3 regions of the Streptomyces sp. NPDC048171 genome follow, and region 2 is predicted to be linked to each of the others. Evidence: riboswitches for the same ligand, from Rfam matches in the RefSeq annotation. Region 2 holds a riboswitch; each other region holds the start of a gene.
The links. Region 2 has a riboswitch for thiamine pyrophosphate ahead of ACGF3J_RS34965 (thiamine ABC transporter substrate-binding protein). Riboswitches for the same ligand answer to the same signal wherever they lie in the genome.
Positions count from the first base shown of each region.

Region 1: linked by a shared signal. The riboswitch ahead of thiO (glycine oxidase ThiO) and the one ahead of ACGF3J_RS34965 (thiamine ABC transporter substrate-binding protein) in region 2 are both predicted to bind thiamine pyrophosphate.
Region 3: linked by a shared signal. The riboswitch ahead of thiC (phosphomethylpyrimidine synthase ThiC) and the one ahead of ACGF3J_RS34965 (thiamine ABC transporter substrate-binding protein) in region 2 are both predicted to bind thiamine pyrophosphate.

Region 1 is NZ_JBIDAU010000010.1:49,333-57,049, reverse strand. It holds gene ACGF3J_RS27325 (hypothetical protein) at 1-744, opposite strand, end outside; gene metF (methylenetetrahydrofolate reductase [NAD(P)H]) at 801-1,724, opposite strand; gene thiE (thiamine phosphate synthase) at 1,831-2,490, opposite strand; gene ACGF3J_RS27310 (Rv2175c family DNA-binding protein) at 2,605-2,970, opposite strand; gene ACGF3J_RS27305 (FAD-dependent oxidoreductase) at 3,028-4,299, opposite strand; gene ACGF3J_RS27300 (hypothetical protein) at 4,332-4,682, opposite strand; TPP riboswitch at 4,735-4,846, shown strand; gene thiO (glycine oxidase ThiO) at 4,844-6,058, shown strand; gene thiS (sulfur carrier protein ThiS) at 6,055-6,255, shown strand; gene ACGF3J_RS27285 (thiazole synthase) at 6,259-7,056, shown strand; gene pknB (Stk1 family PASTA domain-containing Ser/Thr kinase) at 7,279-7,717, shown strand, end outside.
Region 2 is NZ_JBIDAU010000016.1:44,373-52,089, reverse strand. It holds gene ACGF3J_RS34975 (ABC transporter ATP-binding protein) at 1-141, opposite strand, end outside; gene ACGF3J_RS34970 (iron ABC transporter permease) at 173-1,855, opposite strand; gene ACGF3J_RS34965 (thiamine ABC transporter substrate-binding protein) at 1,831-2,916, opposite strand; TPP riboswitch at 2,995-3,100, opposite strand; gene rlmN (23S rRNA (adenine(2503)-C(2))-methyltransferase RlmN) at 3,142-4,248, opposite strand; gene ACGF3J_RS34955 (serine/threonine-protein kinase) at 4,520-6,004, shown strand; gene ACGF3J_RS34950 (NUDIX hydrolase) at 6,386-6,850, opposite strand; gene ACGF3J_RS34945 (GntR family transcriptional regulator) at 6,869-7,648, shown strand.
Region 3 is NZ_JBIDAU010000005.1:131,224-138,940, reverse strand. It holds gene ACGF3J_RS15200 (YibE/F family protein) at 1-1,477, opposite strand, end outside; TPP riboswitch at 1,549-1,738, shown strand; gene thiC (phosphomethylpyrimidine synthase ThiC) at 1,731-3,524, shown strand; gene ACGF3J_RS15190 (VWA domain-containing protein) at 3,627-5,045, shown strand; gene ACGF3J_RS15185 (hypothetical protein) at 5,070-5,939, opposite strand; gene sppA (Ser/Thr/Tyr protein phosphatase SppA) at 6,122-7,228, opposite strand; gene ACGF3J_RS15175 (LacI family DNA-binding transcriptional regulator) at 7,538-7,717, opposite strand, start outside.

The DNA of each region.
Region 1 (7,717 bases), on a different contig from region 2:
GTAGCCGCCCGTGTCGTACGAGCCCCCGCCGTAGGCATGGGTGCCGATGTACGGGTCCGAGTAGGCGGCGTACTGCTGCTGGGCGCCGGTGTCGTAGCCGTACCCCTGCTGCCCGTAGCCCGAGTAGTCGTAGGCGTAGGCCTGGTCGGCACCCGGTGCGGCGGCGGCCGGTGCCTGCTGGTCGTGGCCGTAGCCGGAGTCGGCGTAGACGCCGTAGGAGCCGGTGTCGTCCGGCATCGGCTGCGGCTCGTAGACGGCGGTGGTCTCGGCGGCCGTGGGGGCGCCGGGCCGGGCCGGGGTGAAGACGTCGTCGCGGTCGTACTCGTCCTGACCGTAGGACAGGCCGTCCTGGGAGGGGACGTGGCCCGCGTGGTCGTCGTAGCCGTCCCGGTGGCCCTGGCCGGCGTCGGCCGGTTCCAGACCGGAGACCTCCAGCGTCGGCTCCTGGCGGCCGCGTTCGGGACGGCCGCGCTTGCCGACGAGGCTCGCCGGGGCGTTGACCGCCCAGCCGGCCTCGAAGCCGCGGCGGAACGACAGCGTGACGTAGGTCTGGCCGACCGCGAAGGCGGCGGCGCCCACTCCGATGACGAGCACGTTGGACATCAGCACGCCGGCGACCACGCCGACGAAGCCGCCGAAGGCGAGCAGCCGCCACCGCAGCCGCGCCTTGTACTGCAGCAGCACCTCACCGAGCAACCACAGCGCGACCACGCCGAACGCGATGTAGAGGACCGTCCAGCCCATGTACGCCCCTCTCCCAGTGGCCGTTACGCAGTGTGTCGTAAATATGTGCGGCCGGTCTAGGCCCGCGGTGGGTGGTGCAGGCCCAGGTTCTCGTAGATTTCCAGCGTCGCCGTGGAGTTGTTCAGCGTGATGAAGTGCAGTCCGGGGACGCCCTCGGCCAGCAGCCGCGCGCAGAACTCCGTGGCGAACTCGATGCCAATGGAGCGTACAGCCGCCGGATCGTCCTTGGCTGTGAGGATCCGCTCTTTCAGCTCCGGCGGGAACACGGCGTTGCTGAGCTTCGGCAACCTCTCCAGCATCTTCACACTGGTCACCGGCATGACCTCGGGGATGACCGGGGTCTCGCAGCCCGCCGCGGCGACCCGGTCGCGCAGCCTGAGGTAGGACTCGGCCTGGAAGAACATCTGCGTGATCGCGTAGTCGGCGCCGGCCCGGCACTTGTCCACGAAGTGCCTCACGTCCGCGTCCCAGCCGACGGAGCGCGGGTGCATCTCCGGGAAGGCCGCGACGCCGACGCAGAAGTCGCCCGACTCCTTGATGAGCCGGACCAGTTCGGCCGCGTAGGTCAGTCCCTGCGGGTGCGCGATCCAGTCGGCCGTCGGATCGCCGGGCGGGTCGCCGCGCACGGCCAGCATGTTGCGGATCCCGGCGTCGGCGTACTGGCCGATGATGTTGCGCAGCTCGGCGACGGAGTGGTCGACGGCGGTGAGGTGGGCCACGGGGGTCAGCGTGGTGTCGGCGACGATCTGCTGGGTCTCCCGGACCGTGCCCGCGCGCGTGGAACCGCCGGCGCCGTAGGTCACGGAGACGAAGTCCGGGGCCACCGCCTCCACGCGGCGCAGCGCGCTCCACAGGTTCTTCTCGCCCTTGGGCGTCTTCGGCGCCGAGAACTCGAACGAGTACGTCGTCTTGCCGGTGGCGAGGATGTCACGCACCGTGCGGGCGCGGTCAGTCCTCGTGCTTGCGGTTCCGAGGGCCATACGGGCAGGTTAGCCAGGGGGCGGCGGCCACCCAACCGGATGCGGGATATTTGTCCGCATTGTCTATTTGTTGTCCACCCCTTGGACACATGCCCCCGGCATCCGCCTACGGCTGCCGCAGCCGCTTCGCGAACTCGGCCGCGGCCGCACCCGGATCCTCGGCGGCGGTGATCGCGCGGACGACGACGACCCGCCGGGCGCCCGCCTCCAGGACCTCGTCGAGGTTGCCGAGGTCGATACCGCCGATGGCGAACCAGGGGCGGTCGGTGCCCAGCGACGCGGTGTGGCGGACCAGGTCGAGGCCGGGGGCATGACGGCCGGGCTTGGTGGGGGTGGGCCAGCACGGGCCGGTGCAGAAGTAGTCCACGCCGTCCTGGACGGCCGCCGCGGAGGCCTCGGACTCGGCGTGCGTGGAGCGCCCGACGAGGACGTCGTCGCCGAGGATCGCGCGGGCGGCGGGCACCGGGAGGTCGCCCTGGCCGAGGTGCAGCACGTCGGCGCGGGCGGCGTGGGCGACGTCCGCGCGGTCGTTGACCGCGAGGAGCTTGCCGTGCCGGGCGCAGGCGTCGGCCAGGACCGCCAGGTGCTCCAGCTCCTCGGCGGCCTCCATGCCCTTGTCGCGCAGCTGCACGATGTCGACGCCGCCGGCCAGTACGGCGTCCAGGAACTCGGGCAGGTCGCCCTGGCTGCGGCGGGCGTCCGTGCACAGGTAGAGCCGGGCGTCGGCGAGGCGGGCGCGGGCGGTGGTCGGAGCGGTGTCGGGCATGCGGGTGTCCCCCCAAGTCGGTGGATGGCGTGGGCGGCGCGGGCCGCACGGCCGTGCGGCGTACGGGCCGCGGACCGTGACGGCCGCGGCCCGTACGCCGGGCGGTGGGTCGGGTCAGACGGCGAGCGCCTGGGCGCGGCGCTTCACCTCCGTGCCGCGATTCTCACTCAGCGCCTGCGCCGGGGTGCCCGGCAGGGTCGGGTCGGGGGTGAAGAGCCACTCCAGCATCTCCTCCGGCGTGAAGCCGTCGTCCCGCAGCAGCGTCAGGGTCCCGACCAGGCCCTTGACGACCTTGTCCTCGTCGATGAAGGCCGCCGGAATGTGCAGCGCGCGGTTCTCACCCCGGCGTACGGCGATGAGCTGGCCTTCCTTGATCAGCTGGCGTACGCGGGTCACCTCGACACCGAGCATTTCGGCGATGTCGGGAACGGTGAGCCAGGCAGGCACGAGAGCATCGGTCTTTGCGTCAATCTCGGTCACGTCTCCAGCCTGCCATCTGGCACTGACAGGAGGAAGCCGGACCCGTCCGGACCGGTGCTACGCCGTCGCCCCCTTGAGCGGCCTCGCCGGGTCGGCCAGCAGCACCGGGTCCATCGCGGCGCCCGCCTGGATCAGCCGCTTCCCCTGCGCCAGGTCGCGGGGGCGGCCCACCGCGAGCAGGGCCACCAGCCGGTTCTCGCGCAGCCAGCACACCGTCCAGGCCGGGCCCGTGCGGTCCCCGCGCCACAGGACCGTGTCGGCCGCCGTGTGGTGACCGGCGTACTGGACGAAGCGGCCGAACTGCTCGGACCAGAAGTACGGCACCGGGTCGTACGCCGCCGGGGTCTCGTCGGCAGGGGCGCCGACGATGTCGGCGGCGACGGTGCGCGGGCCCTGAAGGGCGTTGTCCCAGTGGTGCACCAGCAGCCGCTCACCGTAGCGAGCGGAGGGGAAGGAGGCGCAGTCGCCGACCGCGTGCACGTCCGGCGCCGAGGTGCGCAGGAGGTCGTCGGCCAGGACCTCGCCGTGACCGCCGAGGGCGATCCCGGAGCCGGCGAGCCAAGCGGTGGAGGGGCGGGCGCCGATGCCGACGACGATCGCGTCGGCGGGCAGCCGGGTGCCGTCGTCGAGCAGGACCCGGAGGGGCTCGCCCGGGCCGCCGGGCTCGACGCGCTCCACGCGCGCGTGCGTGCGCAATGCGGCGCCCGCTTCGGCGTACCAGGCGGTCATCGGCGCGGCCACCTCGGCGGGCAGTGCGTCGGCGAGCGGCCGGTCGGCGGCCTCCACCACGGTCACCGCGCAGCCGGCCTCACGCGCGGCGGTGGCGAACTCGGCGCCGATCCAGCCGGCACCGACGACGACGATGTCGTGGCGGCGGGCGAGCACGGGGCGCAGCCGTTCGGCGTCGTCCAGGGTGCGCAGCAGGTGCACACCCGGCACGCCTTCGGTGCCGGGGAGCCGGGCCGGTTCGGCGCCGGTCGCGAGGACGAGGGCGTCGTACGGCACGGGGCCCTCGGAGGTGTCGAGGAGGTGCTCGCCGGGGCGGACGCCCAGGGCCTCGCAGCCGAGGCGCAGGGTGATGCCGAGCGCCTCGAAGTCGACGTCGAAGGCGGAGCCCTCGGCCGTGCCCAGCAGGACGGCCTTGGACAGCGGAGGCCGGTCGTAGGGCTGGTGGGGCTCCGCGCCGATCAGTGTCAGGGGGCCGGTGAAGCCCTGTTCCCGCAGGGCGACGGCAGTCTGCACGCCCGCCATGCCGGCACCCACCACGACCACGCGGCGCGCGTCGTCCGCCGCCGGTTCCGGTCCCCGCTCCCGCGTCTGCTCGCTCACCTGATCACCTTAGCCACCTGACAATTTGTCAGTCAGCGGTCGTGCACCGTGACCTGCTCCACAACGCTCGTGCCGCGGCCGGGGCGCGACTCCCACTGCCAGCTCTCCTCCAGGCGCACCCGGCCGTCCGGCAGCTCCAGCACGGTCGACACGCAGTGTCCCGACGCCGTGCTGCCGTCGGTCCTGAGCTGCACGTACCGGAAGTCGAGCCGGTCCCCCGCGCGGGTACCCACCAGGTGGCCGCGGACGACGTCGCCGCCCGCGTAGTCGGCCCAGATCGCGCCGTCCCGCTCGTGGTACGTGAACCGGGTGCGGGTGCCCACCTGGCCGGGCGCCTGGTCGGCGACGGGGGCGAGGACGAGACCGTCGAGTGAACGGGGCACGGGCGGAGGCTCCCTTACGAGTGCGAGGCGGTGCGGGCTAGGCTGGCCAACGTAAAGCACTCGCGGGAGCCCGGACGCACCGGGCTGAGAGGGAGGCTGGCGGCCTCCGACCGTACGAACCTGATCCGGGTCATGCCGGCGAAGGGAGGGGCTGGACGCCCATGCCGTCCTCATCACACGGCTCGTCGCACACCGTGCCGTCACCCACCGTGTCCCGTACGCCCGACGTCCTCGTGGTGGGCGGTGGCGTCATCGGTCTGGTCACCGCCTGGCGGGCCGCCCGGCGCGGGCTCGTCACGGCCGTCGTCGACCCCGAGCCCGGCGGCGGGGCGGCGCAGGTGGCGGCCGGGATGCTGGCCGCCGTCACGGAGCTGCACCACGGCGAGCAGACGCTGCTCTCGCTCAACCTCGCCTCGGCCCGCCGCTACCCGGAGTTCGCGGCCGAGCTGACCGACGCCACCGGCCATGACCTGGGTTATCGCCGCTGCGGCACCCTGGCCGTCGCGCTGGACGCCGACGACCGCGCCCACCTGCGCGAACTGCACGCCCTCCAGCAGCGCTCCGGCCTGGAGTCCGAGTGGCTCTCGGGACGTGAGTGCCGGCGCCTCGAGCCGATGCTCGCGCCGGGCGTGCGCGGGGGCCTGCGGGTGGACGGCGACCACCAGATCGACCCCCGGCGCCTCAGCCACGCGCTCGTGACCGCCTGTGAACGGGCGGGCGTGGTCTTCCACCGGGTGTGGGCCGACCGGCTCACCGTCGGGCCGGGCGAACGGGCCACCGGGGTCGTCACCGCCGACGGAACCTCGCTGGAGGCCGGTCAGGTGGTGCTGGCCGGGGGCAGCCTGAGCAGGCGCCTCGCGGGCGTGCCGGACGCCGTGCTGCCGCCGGTGCGGCCGGTGAAGGGGCAGGTGCTGCGGCTGACCATGCCGCGGACGCACGGGCCGCTGCTGAACCGCACGGTGCGCGCCGTGGTGCGCGGCAACCACGTCTACCTGGTGCCCCGGGAGAGCGGCGAGCTCGTCGTGGGAGCCACCAGCGAGGAGCTGGGCTGGGACACCACGGTGACCGCGGGCGGCGTGTACGAGCTGCTGCGCGACGCCCACGAGCTGGTCCCCGGCATCACCGAGCTGCCGCTGACGGAGACCCGCGCGGGCCTGCGACCCACCTCCCCCGACAACGCCCCGCTGCTCGGGCCGACCGGCCTCGACGGGCTGCTGCTGGCCACCGGGCACCACCGCAACGGCGTCCTGCTCACCCCCGTCACCGGCGACGCGATGGCGCACGCCCTGACCACCGGGGAGCTGCCGGACGAGGCCCGCCCCTTCACACCCCGGCGCTTCGACGCCGCCCCCGCACTCTCGGAGCAGTCCGCATGAACATCTCCGTCAACGGCGAGCCGCGCGAGGTGGCTCCGGGTACGGCCCTGGACGCCCTGGTGGGCACGCTCACCACCGCGCCGTCCGGAGTGGCCGCCGCCCTGAACGAAACCGTGGTCCCGCGCGCGCGGTGGTCCGCCACCGCCCTGGCCGACGGCGACCGCGTCGAGGTCCTCACCGCTGTGCAAGGAGGCTGAACCATGGCCGACGATCCCTTTGTCCTCGACGGCACGTCGTACGCGTCCCGTCTGATCATGGGTACCGGCGGGGCGCCCAGCCTTGACGTGCTGGAGCGCGCGCTGGTGGCCTCCGGGACGGAGCTGACCACGGTCGCGATGCGGCGCGTGAACGCGTCGGTGCACGGGTCCGTGCTGTCGGTGCTGGAGAAGCTCGGCATCCGCGTGCTGCCCAACACGGCCGGCTGCTTCACCGCCGGGGAGGCGGTGCTCACCGCCCGCCTCGCGCGCGAGGCGCTGGGCACGGACCTGGTCAAGCTGGAGGTCATCGCCGACGAGCGCACGCTGCTGCCGGACCCGATCGAGCTGCTGGAGGCCGCGGAGACGCTGGTCGACGACGGGTTCACGGTGCTGCCGTACACGAACGACGACCCCGTTCTCGCGCGGAAGCTGGAGGACGTGGGGTGTGCGGCGATCATGCCGCTCGGTTCGCCGATCGGGTCGGGGCTCGGGATCCGCAACCCGCACAACTTCGAGCTGATCGTGGAGCGCGCGGGGGTGCCGGTGATTCTGGACGCGGGGGCCGGTACGGCGTCGGACGTGGCGCTGGCGATGGAGCTGGGGTGCGCGGGTGTGATGCTGGCCTCCGCGGTCACGCGGGCGCAGGAGCCGGTGCTGATGGCTTCCGCCATGCGTGCGGGTGTCGAGGCCGGGCGGTTGGCGCGGCTTGCGGGACGGATGCCGCGGCGGCACTTCGCCGAGGCGTCCTCTCCTGCGGAGGGCCTGGCTGAGCTTGATCCGGAGCGGCCCGCCTTTCAGTGAGGCTGCGCTGCTCCGAGGGTCTTCTCCCACGCGCGCACCACCCGTTTCCAGTCGGACAAGAGGCCCGGCTCTCCCGTGGGGGTGACTCGCCGTCGGCCGCTCACCGTGCGTGGGTGGGGGCTCACCCGGTGCGTGTCACGTGCGTCACAGGTGCGCTGCAGTACCGCCCCGGCGGCGGTCGGCGAGCGCGGGGTGTCGGTCGTGGCTCGTACACTCGCCTGCGTGGACACGACCCTTCAGGACCCTCTCGTCGGGCAGGTGCTCGACGGCCGGTACCGCGTCGAGGCGCGGATCGCGGTCGGCGGGATGGCCACGGTCTACCGGGCCGTGGACACCCGCCTGGACCGCGTGCTCGCGCTGAAGGTGATGCACCCGGCGCTCGCGACCGACGCCGGCTTCGTCGAGCGGTTCATCCGCGAGGCCAAGTCGGTGGCCCGCCTCGACCACCCCAATGTCGTCCAGGTCTTCGACCAGGGGGCCGACGGGGCGTACGTCTACCTGGCCATGGAGTACATCCCGGGCTGCACCGTGCGTGACGTGCTGCGCGAGCGCGGTGCGCTCCGGCCGCGGGCCGCCCTCGACATTCTGGAGCCGGTGCTGGCCGCGCTCGGCGCCGCGCACCGGGCGGGTTTCGTGCACCGGGACATGAAGCCGGAGAACG
Region 2 (7,717 bases):
CGCGCGCAGCAGCGTCGACTTGCCGCTGCCGCTTGGCCCGAGCACGCACACCACCTCGTGCTCGGCGACCTCCAGGTCGACGGCGTCCAGCACGGCCCGCCCGCCGAAGCGGACGGTCGCGCCCTCGAGGTTCAGCAGCATCGCCGGATCACCCGCACAGCCAGTCGCATCTCTAGAACTCCCCGCTCCGGTCGGTGCGCAGCCGCTCCAGCGCCACCAGCGCCACGGCGCACACCAGCATCAGAATCGTCGAAAGGGCCATGGCCTGGCCGTAGTTCATGTCCCCGGGCCTGCCCAGCAGCCGCGCCACGGCGACCGGCAGCGTCGGATTGTCGGGCCGCGCGATGAACACGGTCGCGCCGAACTCCCCGAGGGACACGGCGAAGGCGAACCCGGCGGCGACCAGCAGGGCCCGCCGCACCATCGGCAGGTCCACCTCGCGCCACACCCGCCAGGGCGACGCCCCGAGCACCGCCGCCGCCTCCCGCAGCCGACCGTCCACCGCCCGCAGTACGGGCAGCATGGTCCGTACGACGAAGGGGACACCGACCAGCGCCTGGGCGAGCGGCACCAGGATCCAGGAGGAGCGCAGGTCCAGCGGCGGTTCGTCCAGCGCGATCAGGAACCCGAAACCGACGGTCACGGCGGACACCCCGAGCGGCAGCATCAGCAGCGCGTCGAAGCCCCGCACGAAGCGGCCGGCGTCCCGTCGGGTGAGCGCGGCGGCGGCGAGACCGCCGATCACCACGGCGATGGCGGTGGCGGCGACGGCGTACTGGAGGGAGTTGCCGATGGCCTCGATCGGCGGGACGAGGAAGGTGCCGCCGTCGGCACTGGTCAGCGCCCGGTAGTAGCCGAAGCCGGGTGCGCCGAGCGACCGCTGGACCAGCACGGCGAGCGGCAGCACCAGCAGCAGGGCGACGGTGCCCAGGACCCCTGCCAGCAGCGCCCACTGGCCCGTGCCCCGGGGCCTGCGCGCGGTCGTGGCGGCGTCCACCAGCCGCAGGGTGCTCTCCCGCCGCCGCACCGTCCAGGCGTGCACGGCGAGGACCGCGGCGACCGCCATGAACTGGATCAGCGTCAGCACGGCGGCCGTGGACAGGTCGAAGACCTGGGACGTCTGCCGGTAGATCTCCACCTCCAGGGTGGAGAAGGCGGGTCCGCCCAGGATCTGCACGACGCCGAAGGAGGTGAAGGTGAACAGGAACACCATCAGCGCGGCGGCCGCCACCGCGGGAGCGAGCGCGGGCAGCGTGACCTGCCGCCAGGCCCTCGGGCGGGAGGCGCCGAGCATCCGCGCGGCCTCCTCCTGCCGCGGGTCGAGCTGGGCCCACAGGCCGCCCACGGTGCGCACGACGACGGCGTAGTTGAAGAAGACGTGCGCGAGCAGGATGGCCCACACGGTGGTGTCCAGCCGTACGCCCCACAGCTCGTCGAGCAGCCCGCCGCGCCCCACCAGGGCCAGGAACGCCGTCCCCACGACGACCGTCGGCAGGACGAACGGCACGGTCACCACCGCCCGCAGCAACTGCTTGCCGGGGAAGTCGAAGCGGGCGAAGACGTAGGCGCCGGGCAGTGCGATCAGCAGGGTGAGCGCGGTGGAGGCCAGCGCCTGCCAGGTGGTGAACCACAGCACGTGCCGCACGTCGGACTGGGCGAGCACGTCGCCGATCCGGCCGAACTGCCAGGCACCGTCGACCTCCAGGCCGCGCGCGACGATCGCGGCGACGGGGTAGGCGAAGAACACCGCGAAGAACGCGACGGGCACGACCATCAGGGCGAGCCGCGCCGCGCTCCCGCGCGGGTTCCGAGCCCTGGGGGCTCCCTTGCCTACTTCAGTACGAGCGAGGTCCACGACTTGACCCACTGGTCGCGATTGTCGGCGATCTTCGCCGGTTCCATGGTCTGCGGGTCCTTGGCCTGCGGCCCGTACTTCACGAACGCCTCGGGGATTTGCGCGCCCTCCCGCACCGGGTACACGAACATGTTCAGCGGCATGTCGTCCTGGAACTGCTTGCCGATGAGGAAGTCGAGGAGTGCCTTGCCGCCCTCGGGGTTCCTGGCGTTGCTCAGCAGGCCGGCGTACTCGACCTGGCGGAAGCAGGTGCCGTCGGCGACGCCCGTGGGCGCGGTGGACGGCTGCGGGTCGGCGTAGATCACCTCGGCGGGCGGCGAGGAGGCGTAGGAGACGACGAGCGGACGGTCGCCCTTGGCCTGCTTGCCCCCGGCCGAGCCGGAGAACTCCTCGTTGTAGGCCTGCTCCCAGCTGTCGACGACCTTGACGCCGTTCGCCTTCAGCTTCTTCCAGTAGCCCTCCCAGCCCCCGTCCCCGTACTTGGCGGCGGTGCCGAGCAGGAAGCCCAGGCCGGGCGAGGAACTGCCCGCGTTCTCGGTGACGAGCAGGTCTTTGTACTCCGGCTTGACCAGGTCGTCGAAGGAGTCCGGCGGGGTCAGCTCGTGCTTGCTGAAGTACGCCTTGTCGTAGTTGACGCAGACGTCACCGGTGTCGACGGGCGTGACCCGGTGCTCGTCCTGGTCGGCCCGGTACGCGGGCTGGACCAGGTCGGAGCCCTTCGCCTCGTACGGCTGGAACAGCCCGTTGTCGAGGGCGCGGGAGAGCAGGGTGTTGTCGACGCCGAAGAAGACGTCGCCCTGCGGGTTGTCCTTGGTGAGGATGGCCTTGTTGACGGCCTGCCCGGCGTCGCCGTCCTCCAGGACCTTGACCTTGTAGCCGGAGCTCTTCTCGAAGGCGGCGATGACCTCCTTCGAAGCGGCCCACGAGTCATGGCTGACCAGGGTCACGGTCTTGGAGTCGCCGGATCCCTGCCCTTCGTCGGACGACGACCCGCAGGCGGCCAGGCCGCCGGCCATGCCGAGACCGACGGCCAGGACGGTGACCTTCTTGGTGATGCTCACTGATTCCTCCTGGGTGACCAGGAGAAGACGCGGCCCCGCCCGCGACCCCTGGCGAGGGTCCCGGGCAGGGCGCAACAGCTCGAGTGGTGACCGATCTCCCTACCCAGAATGACCTGGGCCAGGTTCGGAGGGTCTGCGGCCGGTGCCGCACTCTCAGCGCTGTGGCGCTCCCCTGTCGGAATATGAAGATGTGGTTACTGTGGCGATGTACTGACGCCGGTCAGGTTACCGCTCGCTCGCGGCGAGCTGACCACACGCCCCGTCGATCTCCTGGCCACGGGTGTCCCGGATCGTCACCGGCACACCGTGCGCCGCGATCGCCTCCACGAACGCCTTCTCGTCCTCGGGCCGCGACGCGGTCCACTTCGAGCCGGGCGTGGGGTTGAGCGGGATGAGGTTGACGTGCACCGGCCGGCCCTTGAGCAGCCGCCCGAGGCGGTCGCCCCGCCACGCCTGGTCGTTGATGTCCCGGATCAGCGCGTACTCGATGGACAGCCGGCGCCCCGACTTCGCGGCGTACTCGAACCCGGCGTCCAGCACCTCACGCACCTTCCAGCGCGTGTTGACGGGGACGAGGGTGTCGCGCAGCTCGTCGTCGGGGGCGTGCAGCGAGATGGCGAGGCGGCACTTGAAGCCCTCGCCGGTGAAGCGGTTGATCGCCGGGACGAGACCGACCGTGGAGACGGTGATGCCGCGCTGGGAGAGCCCCAGCCCGTCCGGCTCCGGGTCGGTGAGCCGGCGGATGGAGCCGACGACCCGGTTGTAGTTGGCCAGGGGCTCGCCCATGCCCATGAACACGATGTTGCTGAGCCGGGCCGGACCTCCGGGGACCTCGCCGTCCCTGAGCGCCCGCATCCCGTCCACGATCTGGTGGACGATCTCGGCCGTCGACAGGTTCCGGTCCAGGCCGGCCTGCCCCGTGGCGCAGAACGGGCAGTTCATGCCGCAGCCGGCCTGGGAGCTGATGCACATGGTCACCCGGTCCGGGTACCGCATGAGCACCGACTCGACGAGCGTCCCGTCGAACAGCCTCCAGAGCGTCTTGCGGGTGGTGCCCTGGTCGGTCGACAGATGCCGGACGACCGTCATCAGCTCGGGCAGCAGCGCCTCCCGGAGCCCTTCCCGCGAACCGGCGGGGATGTCGGTCCACTGCTCGGGGTCGTGCGCGTACCGCGCGAAGTAGTGCTGCGAGAGCTGCTTCGCACGAAAGGCCTTCTCGCCGGCAGCGACGACGGCCTCTTTACGCTCGGCGGGCGTGAGATCGGCAAGGTGCCGCGGCGGCTTCTTGGCTCCGCGGGGGGCGACGAATGTGAGTTCTCCGGGCTTAGGCATGGCTGTACCAGTGTCGCAGATCGACTCCGGGGGCCCAGGCCAGTGCGCGGTGGGGGTGGTCACCCGTGGGTGCCGACTGTCAGCGTTGGTCGGCCTCGGACGGCCCAGGGACGGCCCAGGGCGTGACCTCGGGAGGTGCACACGACACGTAATGGTTCCGTCGAGACATACACCGACGCCACACAATTTTCGAAATCCCGCTCCACTCCGACCATTGCTGTGCTAGCTATGTGACTGAGGAACGCTCAGACGAATCAGGGGCAGGCAGCAGATGGACCTCAAGCTTAATGGTGCAACCTGGAAAGTTGGCACGCTGATTGGCGGCGGCGGCTTCGGTAAAGTGTACGACGTCAAGAATGGCACACAGCTGGCGGTTGCCAAACTGATTCCTAAAAGCCCCGGAGCCGCACGAGAACTTCTTTTCGTTCAGCTCGCAGATGTTCGAAATGTTGTCCCTGTAATTGATGGCGGGGAGACAGCGGACAGTTGGGTACTGGTGATGCCCAAAGCCGATAAGTCACTCCGCCAATACCGTGAATCGATGGCTGGGCCTCTTACTGAGTCCGAAACCATCGCAATCCTCAAAGACATCGCCGAAAGCCTCACCGATCTCGCAGGCAAGGTCGTACACAGAGATATCAAGCCAGAAAACATCCTATTCTTCGACGGTAAATGGTGTTTGGCTGACTTTGGTATCTCTCGCTACGCCGAGGCTACGACCGCCCCGGACACTCATAAATTCGCACTTTCACCCCTGTACGCAGCCCCGGAAAGGTGGCGAGAGGAGCGCGCAGAAAGCGCCACTGATATCTATTCACTCGGCGTGATCGCGTACGAATTGCTCACCGGAGACTTGCCCTTTGTGGGACCCGACATGTACAAGCTCCGCGAACAGCATCTTCATGCTGCTCCGCCCCCTATGACAGGAGTACGCCCAGGCATCGCAACGCTTATTGATCAGTGCCTACACAAGGCGCCGGGCGCCCGCCCCAGCGCAGCGTCGGTACTGAGTCGCTTGACGCAGCTGGAGAAGGCCCGACCGGCTGGCGGCCTTGCCGCACTGCAAAAAGCGGCGCATGTTGAAGTGCAGCGGCAGGGAGAGGCTGCACGCACGGAGTCCGCAGCCCGCACAGAAGCAGAGCGTCGCACCGAGCTCTACAAGGCCTCAACCCGCGACCTTGCCGGCATTGCAGGTCAGTTGCGAACTGCCATCTCCGAGGCCGCTCCGATTGCCAAGTTTGTTGAAATGGGACCCATTGGATGGGCCGCAACAATTGGGGCTGCCACTCTAATCTTGCGCGCAAACCAGCAAACATCTGCAGCCCCCTGGAGGGATTGGGAGCCGCCCGCATTTGATGTGATCTCGCACACCTCAGTGAGCATTTCACTCAGATCCCCGCAGACGGGGTATGAAGGACGCAGCCACTCCCTATGGTATTGCGACGCCAAGGAAGAGGGTAGGTATCAATGGTACGAGACTTCATTCATGATCATGCCACTGATGACATCTGGACGAGATTCAGTTGATCCTTTTTCCCTAGACCCAGGGATTGATTCAGCGAAGGCTATTTGGGGCGGAATGGCCGAGTACCAAGTTGCATGGCCGTTTACCGCTCTTGACCCCGGCGATCCTTCCAACTTCATTGATCGATGGGCAGAGTGGCTCGCGGCGGGCGCCACGGAAAGCCTTCACCGACCTTCGTCCATGCCTGAGCGTAACCCTGCAGGAAGCTGGCGGAAGAAGGGGCAACGCTAGTCGACTCGAAGCAGACAGTAGTCCCAGAAGGCTCTTGGAGCGCTGCGGCGGTGCTACGAGGTCGGTGGAGCGGCTTTGGGCTGGAGCTGCTTTGGGGCGAGTGATCTTGGCCCCGTAAGCTTCCGGCGAGTCGGGCAGTCTGTGGACCTGCCCGCTAAAGCACGACGTTGGGGCCAAGATCTTAGAGGCTCGCCCCAAAGTGGCTGCCTAAAGCCGTGGAGCCGACCGCCCCAGCCACAGAGGGTGTCTCCCCACTTCATGCCCGCAGCCGCCGAGCGCGCCGCCGGGCGCGGCCAGCCGGGGCGAAGACAGGAGGCGGGCCGCGCCGTAGAGGCGGCGCGCACCCGCGCCGTGCGCGGGCTTGATGAAGTAGGGAAAGTCTTATCCCACTGGGATGAGGTGCTTGCCGTCGTGGCTCCGCACGTGGGGTCCAGCGCCATCTAGGGCGTCCAAAAGCCTGATCGCGTAGACCTCGGCCATGCGCTCGCTGACCTCGTCGGGCGTGAGCCACGAGACAGCCGTCGACTCGCTGGACGTCCTCTCGACCCCGCCGGACGGCTTGCAGCGGAAGACCAGGGCCACGATGCCCCGGGTCGTGTTCTTGTAGACGCCGGTGAGCTCGTCGACCTCGACGCGGATGCCTGTCTCCTCCCAGACCTCGCGGGCTACGCCGGCCTCCGGGGTCTCGTCCAGTTCGAGCACACCGCCGGGGAGCTCCCACGTGCCGTTGTCCGCTCGCCGGATCGCCAGGAGGCGCCCGTCTTCGCGCACCACCACTCCCGCAACGGATACGGAGTGCAGCGGCGGCGACGTGGCTTCCTGTGGTTGACTCATATACAGGAGCATAGGAGGCAGAGAAGGACTATGGGAACCACGGTAGAAGGGGGCAGGTCGGGTCCTCGGTACGTCCAGATCGCGGACGAGATCGTGCAGCAGATCCGGGCCGGTGTGCTCAAGCCCGGCGACATGGTCCCCAGTGAATCGGAGCTGGTGGACCGCTATGGCGTCTCTGGCGGCACGATCCGCAAGGCCATGGTCGAGGTGCGGGCGAGCGGGCTTGTCGAGACCCGCCACGGCAAGGGCTCGATCGTGAAGGACCGGCCGCCGGTAAGGCACCGCTCCTCCGACCGCTTCCGGCGCTCGCTCCGCCAGGGCGGCAAGGCTGCCTACCTCGCAGAGTCCGAACAGTCCGGCGCCACGGCCAAGGTGAGCGTCCTCTACATCGGCCCTATGGAGGCCCCCGCGGATGCCGCCCAGCGGCTCGGCGTCCCCGCCGGCACTCAGGTGCTTGCCCGGCGGCGCCTCTATTTCCGTAACGGCACCCCGGTCGAGACGGCCTCCTCCTACCTCCCGTGGGACGTCGTCAAGGACATCCCAGAGCTGTTCGCCGAGAACCCCGGCGGCGGTGGCATCTACGCCCGACTCGAAGACCACGGGCACGAGTTCGCCGAGTTCGTCGAGACGCTGCAAGCGCGGCCGGCCTCCAAGGCGGAGGCCACTGAACTGGCTCTCAGCCCAGGTGCCCCGGTCGTCCACCTAATCCGAGAAGCCCGTACGGCTGCCGGACTCGTCGTTGAGGTCTGCGACACCCTCATGGCCGCTGACCAGTTCGTTTTCGAGTACCGGATCCCAGCAGCCGACTAACGGCCACTCAACTCTCCACAGCCCGTCGCGAGTTCCATGTCGCGACGGGTTGACTCATGTATAGGAGTG
Region 3 (7,717 bases), on a different contig from region 2:
GACGGCCGCGTCCGCCGCGTACGGGGGCCGTGTCCCCGCCCGGCGTCGCCCCGGCGGACCGCTCGGCCGTCCGGTCGGCCGAGACGACAAGCGCGGCGAGGGCCGTGGTGACCGGCACGGACGCCACCAGGCCGATCGAGCCGACCAACGTGCGCACGATCTCCTCGGCGACCAACTCACTGTTGGCGACCGTCCCCACCCCGCTCTGCGCGATCGAGAACAGCAGGAGCAGGGGCAGCGCGGCGCCCGCGTAGGCGAGCACGAGCGTGTTGACGACCGAGGCGATGTGGTCGCGGCCGATGCGGATGCCCGCGCGGTACAGCCCGCGCCAGCCCATCGTCGGGTTGGCCTCGTGCAGTTCCCAGACCGCTGACGTCTGGGTGACCGTCACGTCGTCGAGGACACCGAGCGAACCGATGATGACGCCGGCGAGCAGCAGACCGCTCATGTCGATCGACGGATACAGGCCGTGGATGAGGCCGGTGTTGTCGTCCGTGTTCCCGGTCAGCGCCGCCCAGCCGATGAACAGCGACCCGAGAACGCCGATCAGCAACAGGGAGATCAGCGTGCCGAGCACCGCCACGGACGTGCGTGCGGAGAGGCCATGACACAGATACAGCGCGATCAGCATGATGGCGCTGGACCCGATCACCGCGACGAGCAGCGGGTTCGAACCCTGGAGGATCGCGGGGAGGATGAAGAAGTTCAGCAGCAGGAAACTGATGGCCAGGGAGATCAGCGCCATCAGGCCCCGCAGCCTTCCGACGACCACCACGGCCAGCGCGAAGATGCCGGCGAGCAGGGTGAGGGGGAGCCGGCGGTTGATGTCGGTCACCGAGTACTGCAGGTCCCGCGGTGCGGAGGGCTCGTAGGCGACCACGACCTCCTGGCCCTCGTGCAACTGCCGCGACTGGTCCGGCTGCACGACCTCCTCGAACGTGCGGCCCTTGTCCTTGCCGCTGTCCACGCGGATCGTCGCCCGCTTGCACTCGCCGTTCGCCTGCTGCAACGCGGAGGAGCCCTCGGCGGTGGAGGTGTCGCCGGTGGGGGTGGAGCCCGAGGCGTTGACGGACTGGCAGCTCAGTTCCACCACCTTGGTCACGGTGGCCTGCTGCGTCTGGCGGTCGAAGCCGACGCCGGTGCGCTCGTGCGCCGGCGCGCCGCCCGGCCACAGGACGGCGAGCCCGACCAGGACTGCCGCGGCGAACGGGATCAGGATCGCGGCGATGACCTTCCGCAGATGCCGGGAGACGGGTGCCGCGGGACCATGACTGTGAGAGTGCCCGTGGCCTCCTCCCTCCCCGTGCCCGTGACCCCCGCCCGCTCCGTGCCCGTGGCCCCCGCCCGCTCCGTGCCCGTGGCCGCCGCCACCGGGACCGCGTCCGTGGTCGGCGGCTCCACGGTCGACGCCCTCATCGGCGTGCGGTCCGCGGCGGGGATCGTGCGGCGGAAAGGGGGGATGCTGCGGTGTGGTCACCGACCGATCATCGCAAGAACAAGGGGGGCCCTCTGTTCACCGCGCCCGAATGGGCGTTAGCGTGGAGCCACCTTTGTACACGCGGGAGCTCGGAGCACCGGGCTGAGAGGGCGCTGACCTCCGTCCCAGCGATGTTTCACGGGAAACATCACCGAAGTCGAGTGATGTATCCCACGAAGCATCGGCGGACGGAATCCGCTGCGTCGACCGCCGAACCTGTTACCGGGTAATGCCGGCGTAGGGAGTAGGTCTCATGACCATCAAGGACGCACGCACGCCTGCCTCCACGCAGAACTCCTCCCAGGAGGAGACCGCGGAGGCCGGGAAGTCCATCGGCTGGCACAAGGCGTACGTCGAGGGCTCGCGCCCCGATCTGCGGGTGCCGGTCCGTCAGGTGCACCTCACCAACGGACAGTCGGTCACGCTGTACGACACCTCCGGCCCGTACACCGATCCGCTCGTCGACACCGACGTCCGCAGGGGACTGGCGCCGCTTCGGGAGAACTGGATCATCGCCCGCGGTGACACCGAGGAGTACGCGGGCCGTCCCGTCCGTCCCGAGGACGACGGCATCAAGCACACCTCGCCGCGCGGCGGGCTGCGCAACCTCGACGCCGTCTTCCCCGGAAGGCCGCGCCAGCCCCGCCGGGGCCGGGGCGGCACCGCGGTGACACAGCTCGCGTATGCCCGCCGGGGCGAGATCACGCCCGAGATGGAGTACGTGGCCGTCCGGGAGAACGTCGCGCCGGAGGTCGTCCGCGAGGAGATCGCGGCAGGCCGTGCCGTACTGCCGGCCAACGTCAACCACCCCGAGATCGAGCCGATGATCATCGGTAAGCGGTTCCTGGTGAAGGTCAACGCCAACATCGGCAACTCGGCGGTGACATCCTCCATCGAGGAGGAGGTCGACAAGATGACCTGGGCGACCCGGTGGGGCGCCGACACGGTCATGGACCTCTCCACCGGCCGCAACATCCACACCACCCGCGAGTGGGTTCTGCGCAACTCCCCCGTCCCCATCGGGACCGTGCCGCTCTACCAAGCCCTGGAGAAGGTCGACGGCCGGGCCGAGGAGCTGACCTGGGAGGTCTACAAGGACACCGTGATCGAACAGGCCGAGCAGGGCGTGGACTACATGACGGTCCACGCGGGCGTTCGCCTGGCGTACGTGCCGCTGACCGCCAACCGCAAGACCGGCATCGTCTCGCGCGGCGGCTCGATCATGGCGGCGTGGTGCCTGGCGCACCACCGGGAGTCGTTCCTGTACGAGAACTTCGAGGAACTCTGCGAGATCCTCGCCGCGTACGACGTCACGTACTCCCTCGGCGACGGACTGCGGCCGGGCTCCATCGCGGACGCCAACGACGAGGCGCAGTTCGCCGAGTTGCGCACCCTCGGGGAACTCAACCGGACCGCCAAGCGTTTGAACGTTCAGACCATGATCGAGGGCCCGGGACACGTCCCGATGCACAAGATCAAGGACAACATCGACCTTCAGCAGGAGATCTGCGATGAAGCTCCGTTCTATACGCTCGGCCCGCTGACCACGGACGTCGCGCCGGCGTACGACCACATCACCTCCGGCATCGGTGCCGCGATGATCGCCTGGTGGGGCACGGCAATGCTCTGCTACGTCACGCCCAAGGAGCACCTGGGCCTGCCCAACCGTGACGACGTCAAGACCGGCGTCATCACCTACAAGATCGCCGCCCATGCCGCCGACCTCGCCAAGGGTCACCCAGGTGCGCAGGAGTGGGACGACGCGCTGTCCGACGCGCGTTTCGAGTTCCGGTGGGAGGACCAGTTCAACCTGGCCCTCGACCCGGACACGGCACGGGAGTTCCACGACGAGACCCTGCCGGCCGAGCCCGCCAAGACGGCCCACTTCTGCTCGATGTGCGGGCCGAAGTTCTGCTCCATGAAGATCTCGCACGACATCCGACGCGAGCACGGAGGGAGCCAGGCCGAGATCGAGGAGGGCATGGTCCAGAAGTCGAAGGAGTTCGCGGCCGCCGGCAATCGCGTGTATCTGCCGATCGCGGACTGACGTCCCCGCATGCCGCTCCGTGCCGCGTAGTGCGGTGGGGAGGGGGCAGACCGTGGGTCCGTCCTCTCCCCGCCGAGGGGTCCGTCTCGGCAGACTGGGGGCATGACAGCCACCTCCCTGAGCAAGGGCGCCAACCTCGCCGTCGACTCCCCCGCGGTGCGGATCGAACTCGCCTGGGCCGCAGGGCCCGGGGTTCCCGAGATCGACGCCTCCGCGCTGCTGCTCACCTCGGCCGGACGGGTGCGGGACGACGGTGACTTCGTCTTCTACAACCAGCCCCGGCACGCGTCCGGCGCGGTGGGGCACCTGGGCAAGCGGGGCGGATCCGGCGCGCCCGCGGGTGTCACCACCGACTCGGTCGAGGTGGACCTGGTCTCGGTGGAGCCGGCCGTCGAACGCATCGTGCTGTGCGCCTCGGCGGACGGCGGGACGTTCGGCCGGGTACCGGGGCTGTCGATGCGGTTGCTGGACGCCGCTTCCGGCACCGAGCTGGCCCGGTTCGACATGACCGCCGGGACGGAGACCGCCCTGGTCGGCGGCGAGCTGTACCGGCGGCAGGGGAAGTGGAAGTTCCGCGCGGTCGGGCAGGGATACGCCGCCGGACTCGCGGGGCTCGCCACCGACTTCGGCATCACCGTGGACGACGACACTCCCCCGACGCCGACGCCGACGCCGACGCCGACGCCGACGCCGACGCCGACGCCGACGCCGCCCCCTCAGCCCCTGTCCCCACCGGTGACCGCATCCGCGGGGCGGAGCCGCCTCACCAAGGGCGAGGAGCAGCTGCCCGTGGACATGCGCAAGCGGCTGTCCCTCCGCAAGGAGCAGGTCGCCGTCAGCCTGCGCAAGCACGGCGCGGACAACGTCACCGCGCGCGTCATCCTCGTACTGGACGCCTCCGGTTCCATGTCGTTCCTCTACTCCAAGGGCGTCGTGGCGGACGTCGTGGAGCGGATGGCCGCCGTCGCCGCGCAGTTGGACGACGACGGCGAGATGCAGGCATGGACCTTCGCCTCGAACCCGGCGCGCCTTCCCGACCTGCGCCTGGGCGAACTGCCCGAGTGGCTGCGGCTGCACGTACGCGTGGGGGAGATCAGCCTCTTCCGCCGCGGCCGGAAGAAGGGCCTGGACCCCCGGCAGGTCGACATGCGGGCGGTCGGGATCCAGAACGAGGAGCAGAAGGTGATCGCCCAGGTCCGTGCCTTCGTCCGGGAGAATCCGGCAACGGTTCCGACCCTGGTCCTGTTCTTCTCCGACGGCGGTGTCTACCGCGACGCCGAGATCGAGCGGGAGCTGCGAGAGGCGGTGGAGGAGCCGGTCTTCTGGCAGTTCGTGGGGCTCGGCCGGGCCAAGTACGGCGTGCTGGAGCGTTTCGACACCCTGACGGGCCGCTGCGTCGACAACGTCGGCTTCTTCGCCGTGGACGACATCGCCACCGTGCCGGACCCGGAGCTCTACGACCGCCTGCTGTCCGAGTTTCCGTCCTGGATCACAGCCGCCGGCCGGGCGGGCATCCTCTGACGCGCCGCCCGCCCGGACCGGTGGCTACTCGGGCCGGTGTTCCGGACCCCCGAAGTCGGGGCTGCTGTAGTCCGGGCTGGAGTAGCTCGGACGGTGACCGGTCTCGGGGCCGCCGTCGGGACTGGTGAACCCGGGCCGGCCGTATCCGAGGTGCGGCATGCGGCTGCTCGGGGCCTTGGGTCCCGTGCGGTGCAGTGCCGCCGTGCCCGGGTTGCCGAGCGCCTCCTGCAGGAAGGGCAGGATGCCGCGTTCCAGCAGGGCGTCGTGCCAGGCGTCCCTGGCCCGGGCCACTTCCTCGTCGAGTACGCCGTAGGAGCCGGACTCGGCGGACGGCCGGTTGCGCAGCGCGGTGATCAGCAGTCCCACCGCGGCGACGAGGATCGCCACCGCGGTCACGGCGCCGAACATCCAACCCGTGGTGAGCATGGTCTGCGCGAAGGCCTGCTCCGGATCCAGCATCTTCAGGATGTAGCCGACGAGCAGGAAGATCGCCGCGGCGGTGCCGGCCAGGACGGGTGCCAGGACGGCGACGACGGCGACGGCCCCCGCACCGGTCGCCTCGGCCACCTCCCCCATGGTGGCGGCGAGTCCCACCGCGTTGCTGCCCTGCTCCTCGGAGCCGGACTCGCGCGTGGCGGGCGCCGTGGCGGACGGCGCGGGGTGGCGCAGTTCCTCGCGGGCCTTCACGTAGTGCTGGTACTCGGTGGTGGCCGCCGCCGTGATGAGGGCGGTCGCGTTGAGTGCCATGGTGCGCAGTTGTTCGGAGTTGAGCCGCTGTCCGACAGCGGCCAGTTCCGGGCGGTGTGGTGCGGAGCGCAGCGCCTCGTCGAGGATCCGCTCGTACTCTTGGCGGTCCTCGTTGGACAGGTGCTGCGGAACGCTGTTCATGTGCATCCCCCGATGCTCCGTAGGGCTTGGGGCTCGCATGCCAACGAGCCGTCGGGCAGAAACGGAGGGGAGCCTGCTACGGATAAGCCGATGGTAGAGCGGTGACGGTGGAGGGTGACAGGGGGTTTCCAGAAATTGGGTGCCGTCCCGTACGGGTCCCGCCGTCGAAACGCTCGTCCGCTGAACGGTCAGACGTCCAGCGGAAGTTGCTGGACCAGCAGCTTTCCGGCCATGGTCACGCCGCCGTCCATCGCGATGGCCAGCCCGTCCGCGTAGACGTGGGGTCCCTCGACCGCCGTACGGGTGTCGTCCTCGCCGTCCTCGGAGCCGACCTCGCCCAGCAGGTAGGGGATGGGGCTGTGTCCGTGAACGATCCGGGTGCCGCCGTACGTATCCAGCAGTGAGCGCACGGCCTCGGCGCCGCCCTCGTCGCGGAAGGAGAAGCGCTTGGTGAACTTGCGGAACAGGTCCCAGACCTCTTCCGCGTCGTTACGGGTGAGGGTCTCGCGGACGGTGTCGTTGACCTCTTCGATGGAGCGGCCGTAGTCGAGGTAGGTGGTGGTGTCGGAGTGGACCAGGAGGTGGTCGTCGACCTCTTCGAGGGCGTCGAGGCGGGCCATCCACTGCAGGTGGTGGTCCTGGAGGCGGTCCATGTCGGTCTTCTGGCCACCGTTCAGCAGCCAGGCCGCCTGGAAGGTGGCGGTGCCGGCACCGGAGTTGACCGGCGTGTCGCCGAACCGCTTGGCGCCGAGCAGCAGCAGCTCGTGGTTGCCCATCAGCGCCTTGCAGTAGCCGCCGGCCGCGGCGGCCTCGGCGGACAGCCGCATCACCAGGTCGATGACGCCGATGCCGTCCGGGCCGCGGTCCGTGAAGTCGCCGAGGAACCACAGACGTGAGGTGCCCGCGCACCACTGGCCGTCGGCGTCGACGAGGCCCTTCTCGCGCAGCGCGGCGAGCAGCTCGTCGAGGTAGCCGTGCACGTCGCCCACGACGAACAGCGGCCCCTGACCGGTGACGGGCTGCCCCACCTGGATCGGCTCGGGGTCGACGGGCACCTGAACCGTGTCACCCCGGCGGATGACGGGCAGATCCCGCTGCGTGGGCGTGTACCCCTCCGGGTAGGGCTCCTCGGACCCCTCCTCGGAGGGCGGCGCGGACTCGCCCGCCTGTGTGCCGGGGCCGGCATACGGAGCGGTCTCGTGGACGTAAGCGGGCACCCGGAAGTCGCGCACCGTCGCGGTCCGCTCCACCTCGGGTCCCTGACCGGCCCCCTGAGTCATTGACCCCTCCACCATCGCGCCGCATCTGCACCGCTTCGGACTGCCTGGTCGCAGCGGCCCGCGGTGTGTGGGCCCATCATAGGAATGCGGATCGCGCTGTGTGATGACCCAGGGGTGGTGAATCAGAACAGGACTCCGGTTCACCGCGGCTTTCGCCCCGATTGGGCCGGTCTTCGCCCGTCCGTGAATGCCGTCCGGCCGTGGTGCGGGCGTGCCGGGTGTGGCGTTCGCCGCCTTTCGCGCGCCCCGTGCGCCGCCCCTTTGCGCCCCGTTTCGGACCGGGGCGCGCCGCCGCACGCGCCGAGCGCGTGGACCGGCGCGCTCCTAGTCGCTCTCCGGTGATCGCGGCGGGCTGACCGTCGTCCGGGGCGGGCGGCGCTGCGAGGACGTGCGCACGATCAGTTCGGTCGGTATGACCTGCTCGACCGGCTGGTCCGAGTGCAGCCCCTCGATCGCGTCGATCAGCACCTGGATCACGGCCGTACCGATGCGGCGGGGTTTGAG